DNA from 2 places in the Sporofaciens sp. SGI.106 genome. Region 1 is predicted to be linked to the other one. Evidence: predicted binding sites of a transcription regulator. Region 1 holds the regulator's gene; the other holds the start of a gene.

Region 1 (3,430 bases):
GAGAGGTTCAAAGCCGTGTGCCTTCCCTCACATGCCGTGAGAGTTCGGGCATCCTTCAGCACACAGGTGACCGGATAGTTTTTCACAAACTCCTCCAACATTTCTCTTTTATTCTCCCTGAGTTCCGATACCGGTTTCTTTAAAATCCTGGACATTTCTTTCATATGTGGAGTAAATACAAATTGGTTTTCCCTCAGATCTTTCATATATTTTGGATTTTCTGCCAGTAGATTCAGTCCATCCGCATCAATCACACATGGAACAGCCACATACTCCAGGGTAGTGCGCAGAAGCTTTTTCGCCAGATCTGTCGTCCCGATTCCGGAACCGATGACAACTGTATCTGCCCATCGGAGCAGGGAAATTAACTCTCTCTCATCGAACAAATCATAAGTCGTTATAATTGCTTCCGGAAGGAGCTGCTGAAGAATCATTCGATTTTCTTCTGCCGTGTAGATCTGCACCAGTCCGGCGCCTGTCATATATGCCGCATATGCATTCAGCCAGGCTGCTCCCGCCATCCCCTTACTGCCTGCAATCACAAGCAATCTTCCATAGGTTCCTTTATGGGAATCTTCCCTGCGCTCCGGCATCATTTTCTTAATATCCTTCTCCTCCAGGGCACAGACTGTATGAATATCCTCATCCAGGCATTCTGTATTGATACCGATATCCGTTACGATTACCTCACCGGCCATCTGCCGTCCCGGATCCATATAGAGCCCCAGTTTTCCCCTCTGAAAGGTTACTGTCACATCTGCATGAAATGCATGCCCCAGTATTCTTCCGTCTGCCGCACTGATTCCCGACGGCACATCCACGGCAAACCTGACTGCCTCTGCCTGATTCATCTCTTCAATCAACTCGCCATATCTTCCCTCTATATCTCTATTCAATCCTACGCCAAATAAGGCGTCTACTATGACACTATATTTTCCGGATTTCCATTCACTGACTGTTCCTCCTGCTTTTTCAAACAAATCCATCTGATACACTGTCTCCGGGGTCCTGCTCTCCATGCGTCCCGCCAGAACCGCCTTAACAGAATATCCTTTCTCCAGCAGCATCCTTGCAATCGCAAATCCATCTCCACCATTATTGCCGGAGCCACACACAATGCACACATCTGACAGATCTGTTTTTCGATCTTCCATAACTTCCACACAGGCTCTTGCTGCATGCTCCATCAGTTCCAGAGATGGAATCCCAAGATCACAGATGGTGTGGCGGTCCGCCTCCTTCATCTGATTTCCATCCGGTAAATATATCATATCTCTTTTCCTCCTCTTATTTTCAGCCTGACTATACGCAAAAGACGTGTAAAGAAAGCCTGCACAGCACAGACCGACATTACACGTCCCACTTTCGTTTCAAGACTCACTCTATTCTGTTTTATGCTCCTCGTTATATCGGCTGATATTATAGGATAACCTCATCAGACTCTCTGACAGATGAACATTTTCAACAATGACATGTTCCGGCAGATTCAAATCTGTATGAGCAAAGTTCCAGATTGCTCTGACTCCATGCTCTACCAGTTCATTTGCAACGTCAATCGCTTTTGCCTTCGGTATAGTAAGTGCGGCAATCTCAATATCATTTTTGCCTATAAACTCTCTCAATTCACTCATCATTCGAATCGGAACACCACGAATGGACACACCTGCAAGGGTAGGATTTACATCAAATATCCCTTTCAGAACAAATCCTCTCTTTTCAAATGCCGCATAATTTGCCAGAGCCTGTCCCAGGTTACCGGCTCCGATAATAATCATATTATGGTTCTTCTCAAGCCCCAGGATTTTCCCGATCTCCGTGTATAAATATTTTACATTATATCCGTATCCCTGTTGTCCAAATCCACCAAAATTATTCAGATCCTGTCGAATCTGGGATGCCGTCACCTTCATCTGCTTACTCAGCTCATTTGAGGAAATACGTTCTACACCATTTTCAAGCAACTCGCCCAAATAGCGATAGTATCTTGGAAGTCTTCGTATTACAGCCTGAGAAATTTCTCTTTCTTCCACTAGTCTCACCTTCCCGATTTGTTTCTCTTCATAATATTATATAGAATTGTCAACTCAAAGTCAAACTTTTAGTTGTATTTTGCATAAATTTCGTTATAATTATTGTGAGTAATACTAGGTTTAGGAGGTCATGCCATGATTTTATCATGCCATAACATCAAAAAAGCTTTTGGAGAAGAAGTCATTGTAAAACATGGCTCTTTTCATATAGAAGAACACGAAAAAGCAGCACTGGTGGGTCTCAATGGTGCCGGCAAATCCACGATTCTTAAGATGATCGTGGGGGAACTTTCCCTGGATGACGGTTCTGTCACTCTTGCCAAAGGAAAGACTCTCGGATATCTGTCCCAGCACCAGGAAGTCACTACCGGTCATACGATTTACGAAGAAGTAAAAACTGCCAAGGCAGATGTCATCGAGATGGAGCGTCAGATCCGCTCTATTGAAGAGGAATTATCATCTCTGTCCGGACAGGAGCTGGAAGACAGACTTACCACCTATCATCGGCTGACAGATACCTTTGAGCGGGAAAATGGATACGCTTACGAAAGCGAGATTACCGGAGTACTGAAAGGACTGGGATTTGAAGAGTCTGAATTTGGGAAACCGGTCGACACCCTCTCCGGCGGTCAGAAGACCCGTGTCGCGCTGGGTAAATTATTGCTGACACGCCCGGATGTCCTTCTTCTGGACGAGCCTACCAACCACCTGGATCTGAATTCTATTGCATGGCTGGAGACTTATCTTCTGAATTACCCGGGCGCCGTTCTCATTGTATCCCATGACCGTTATTTTCTGGACCGTGTCGTAACAAAGGTCATTGAAATCGAACTGGGAAATATCATGATGTTCCCCGGAAATTACACAGCCTTCGCACAGAAGAAACAGATGATCCGGGATGCCAGACTGAAAGAATATTTAAACCAGCAGCAGGAAATCAAACATCAGGAAGCCGTCATCGAAAAACTGCGCTCCTTCAATCGGGAAAAATCTATTAAGCGGGCAGAAAGCCGTGAAAAAATGCTGAACAAAATGACTCTGGTGGAGAAACCTGCAGAAATCCACAGTGAAATCCACCTGACACTTGAGCCTTCCTGTGTAAGCGGTAATGATGTACTCTCTGTAGAGAATTTGAGCAAATCCTTTCCGCCGCAGACATTATTTTCCAATATAAGCTTCGAGATTAAACGCGGGGAACACGTAGCAATAATCGGTGATAATGGAACGGGAAAGACCACACTGCTCAAGATACTGAATCAGGTACTTCCGGCAGACAGCGGTACATTTACCCTGGGAACGAACGTCAAAATCGGATATTACGACCAGGAGCATCACGTCCTTCACATGGACAAGACCATTTTTGAGGAAATATCCGATGATTACCCCTCTCTTACCAACAC
Region 2 (3,430 bases), on a different contig from region 1:
AACATGAATCAATCCAGCTTTCATGGGGAATACTTAAGAGTATTTATCAATGGAGGCAGAAGATATGAAAGGTACGTTTTATGGCTGGTATATGAAATGTCAGTCCGCTTCACAAACTCTGGCAGTGATTCCGGCAGTACACCAAAGTGGAGAGGAAAGCACCTGTTCGATTCAGATGATTACGGATCATGATGCCTGGAATGCTGTATTTCCGATAGAAATGTTTCGAAAACGGGGGAGGAATCTTTGGATTGGGGAAAACCAATTTGGTCAGAATGGTTTGCAGTTGAAGATACAAATACCCGGATTGACAGTAAATGGAAAACTGGATTTTGGTTCGCTTTCTCCGTTACGATATGATGTTATGGGACCGTTTGCTATGATTCCCTTTATGGAATGTCGCCACAATGTGTGGAGTATGAGACATATGGTAAATGGAACACTGTGCATCCAAGATCAGATTTTTCATTTTCAAAATGCAAGAGGTTACTGGGAGGGGGATAAAGGACGCTCATTTCCAAAGAAATATGCATGGACGCAATGCTTTTTTCCAGGTGGTTCGCTGATGCTGTCCGTGGCGGATATTCCTATGGCGGGAATTTGCTTTACCGGTGTTATTGGTGCTATTCTGTTCTACGGGAAGGAATATAGACTGGCTACTTATCTGGGAGCAAAAGTGGTACAGATTCAAAATGGGAAGATTCGAATTGTACAGGGCAACATGGAATTAGAAGTCCGTCTGCTGGAAAGAATAAAATGTTCCCTGAAAGCCCCGGTGGCCGGTAATATGGAAAGAACGATTCGGGAAGGAGCAGCCTGCAGAGCCTTGTACCGTTTTTACAAAAACGGAAGCCCTGTTTTTGCTTTTGAAACAGACAAAGCATCTTTTGAATATGAATATCCATCCTGAATTGTAAATCGAAATGTAACTGCTCCGCGTTATAACAATTATGATGCATAAGGGGAAATATAGTGGTATACTATATGTATGGGGAATGCTTCTATTGATGATGTTCAGTTTGAGGAGACGATTTCTACTAAATTGGTGAGCATGTAGTTCAAGAAACAGGCAGAAAACATTATAGTAAGGATAAGGTTTTACAATGGATTTACAGAGATTAACGATCGGACAGATGGCACAATTGAATCATATATCTGAGCAGACTCTACGCTTGTATGACAGAGAGGGACTACTCAAAGCACAGGAGGTGGATCCTGAAAGCGGCTATCGCTATTATCATATCCTGCAGTCAGCAAGAATTGACTTGATTCAGAATATGAAACGATACGGACTGACATTAAAGCAGATTAAGGATATGCTGGAAAATGATGATGCGGATGTGATCCGACAGAAACTGGAGAAGCAGTCGAAGGATATTGAAGATCGTCTTCAGCAGCTGACCAGAGTAAAAAGCTCCCTGAACCGGGTGCTGGATAATTATAAGAGATACGAAGCACTGCCGAAGAACGAACAGATATTCCTGGAGTATCAGTCAGAACGGCAGATCTACAGCTGTGAATGTGAACAGGACTTTTTTGAACAGGATGAGGCAGGATATGAGTATATGTTGCGCCAGTTAAAACAGCATCTTGTAAGTCATGACATTCCACTGTCATTATTCTGCAATATCGGAACGATTATCCGTAAGGAGAATCTGAAGCTTGGACGGCTTACTTCTAAAGAAGTGTTTCTGTTTGTAGATGAGCGCATGGATATAAAAGATTGCGAAAAGGTTCCGTCTGCGACCTATGTTTGTATGTGTTCCGGCGATTTTTCCCGGGAAGCGGAAAATGTAAGAACATTACTTACATATATCGACGACATGGGATATCAGATTGTCGGAGATTATCTCTGCGAGGCGATTATAGATTTTCCGGTTCTGGAAGAAAAAAAGCGGCATATATTCAGTAAGATTCAGATTCCGGTTATTTTATAACTGAACTTTTGACAAAAATAGTATTGACTTTATACTAACAATAACCACTATGATAATAATATAACAAAGAAACGAAAAACGGGATTATCATAGGAGGTATCAGTATGGATCGTAAAGTTAAGTATGTACAGTATGGATGTGGAAGAATGAGTCGCTGGCTTATGCGCTATGCGATGGAAAAAGGATGTGAACTGCTGGCAGCATTCGATATGAATCCGGCAGTGTTCGGCAAGGATGTCAGTGAGATTATTGGAAATGGATATCCGACTGTTGGAGTAAGCGTCTCTCCGGCAGCAGATGCTGAGCGGATCATCGGAGAGTTAAAGCCGGATGTATGTATCATTGCTACCCGGAGCACAGTGGCGGAGTTGGAAGATATCTTTACTATCTGTGCAAAGCACGGGGTAAATGCAATTACAACCTGTGAAGAAGCGCTGTATCCGTGGAATTCTTCACCGGCATTGACGAAGAAGCTGGATGCTCTTGCAAAAGAAGGTGGATGTACACTTACCGGTGTTGGCTACTGCGATCTCTTCTGGGGAACCATGGTAACAAATCTGATGGGTTCTTCCTTCCAGGTAAAGAAGATCGTAGGCAGTAGCTGGTATGATGTAGAAGATTATGGAATTGCATTGGCAGAAGGCCATGGAGCAGGTCTTTCTCTGGATGAATTTGAAGAGAAGATTGCGACCTGTAACAAATGGTCATCTGAGGAGATTAAGGAAAAGGTAGAAAGTGGAGAATACGTTCCATCTTATATGTGGAACCAGAATGGATGGCTTGCAAGCAAGCTTGGACTTACCATTACTTCTCAGACTCAGAAATGTGTTCCTTGTACATGGCCGACAGACCTGGAATCCAAAACACTGGGCACTACAATCAAAGCCGGTGATGCCACAGGAATGCGTGCAATCGTAACGACAGAGACGGCAGAAGGAATTACTCTGGAAACGGAATGTGTCGGCAAGGTATATGCACCGGAAGAATATGATAAGAATGAGTGGACATTGTACGGAGAACCAGATACAACAAGTATTGTCAATCGCCCGGCGACCGTTGAACTTACCTGTGCAACACTGGTTAACCGTATTGCGCAGCTGATCGATGCACCGGCAGGTTATGTTACAACAGATCAGTTTCCATATAATGAATACATGTTGAGACCAATCAATGAGTATGTAAAGACAAAATAAAGTATTGAACGAAATGAAGGTCGTTGCCCCATGGATGTTTTATTCATTCATGGGGCAATGGCCTTTATTTTATGACAAGTTTAGATAAGGTGGTAGATGGCATATGGAGCATGGTAAAAAAGGTCTGTTTGTGATATTCTATAAAAATAAAAGAGATTTTTCAATATATCAGGTATGATAAAGGAGAACGTTCATGCAGGTTTCAGACAAAATTATCAAGCCTTTAACAGAAACAAAATATCTAAATGCAGATAATGTCAGCAGATACCGTTGTATTATGCGTATTTTTTTCGAGCATTA

Evidence for each region. The regulator Rex, encoded in region 1, represses fermentation and respiration genes when NADH is low (regulators of the CRP and FNR family bind a similar motif). The targets are predictions, from matches to a motif close to ATTGTTAANTANTTAACAAT.
Region 2: ACQRCC_RS12020 (dihydrodipicolinate reductase) is a predicted target of Rex. The motif match lies at 1,986-2,005, and genes of this name have one in related genera.

Annotation. Positions count from the first base shown of each region.
Region 1 covers NZ_JBNPMZ010000001.1:73,812-77,241, reverse strand. Annotated here, with positions in the region: gene ACQRCC_RS00330 (NAD(P)H-hydrate dehydratase) at 1-1,271, opposite strand, end outside; gene ACQRCC_RS00325 (redox-sensing transcriptional repressor Rex) at 1,383-2,030, opposite strand; gene ACQRCC_RS00320 (ABC-F family ATP-binding cassette domain-containing protein) at 2,166-3,430, shown strand, end outside.
Region 2 covers NZ_JBNPMZ010000018.1:3,050-6,479, forward strand. Annotated here, with positions in the region: gene ACQRCC_RS12010 (tocopherol cyclase family protein) at 65-910, shown strand; gene ACQRCC_RS12015 (MerR family transcriptional regulator) at 1,104-1,937, shown strand; gene ACQRCC_RS12020 (dihydrodipicolinate reductase) at 2,042-3,130, shown strand; gene ACQRCC_RS12025 (TIGR02677 family protein) at 3,324-3,430, shown strand, end outside.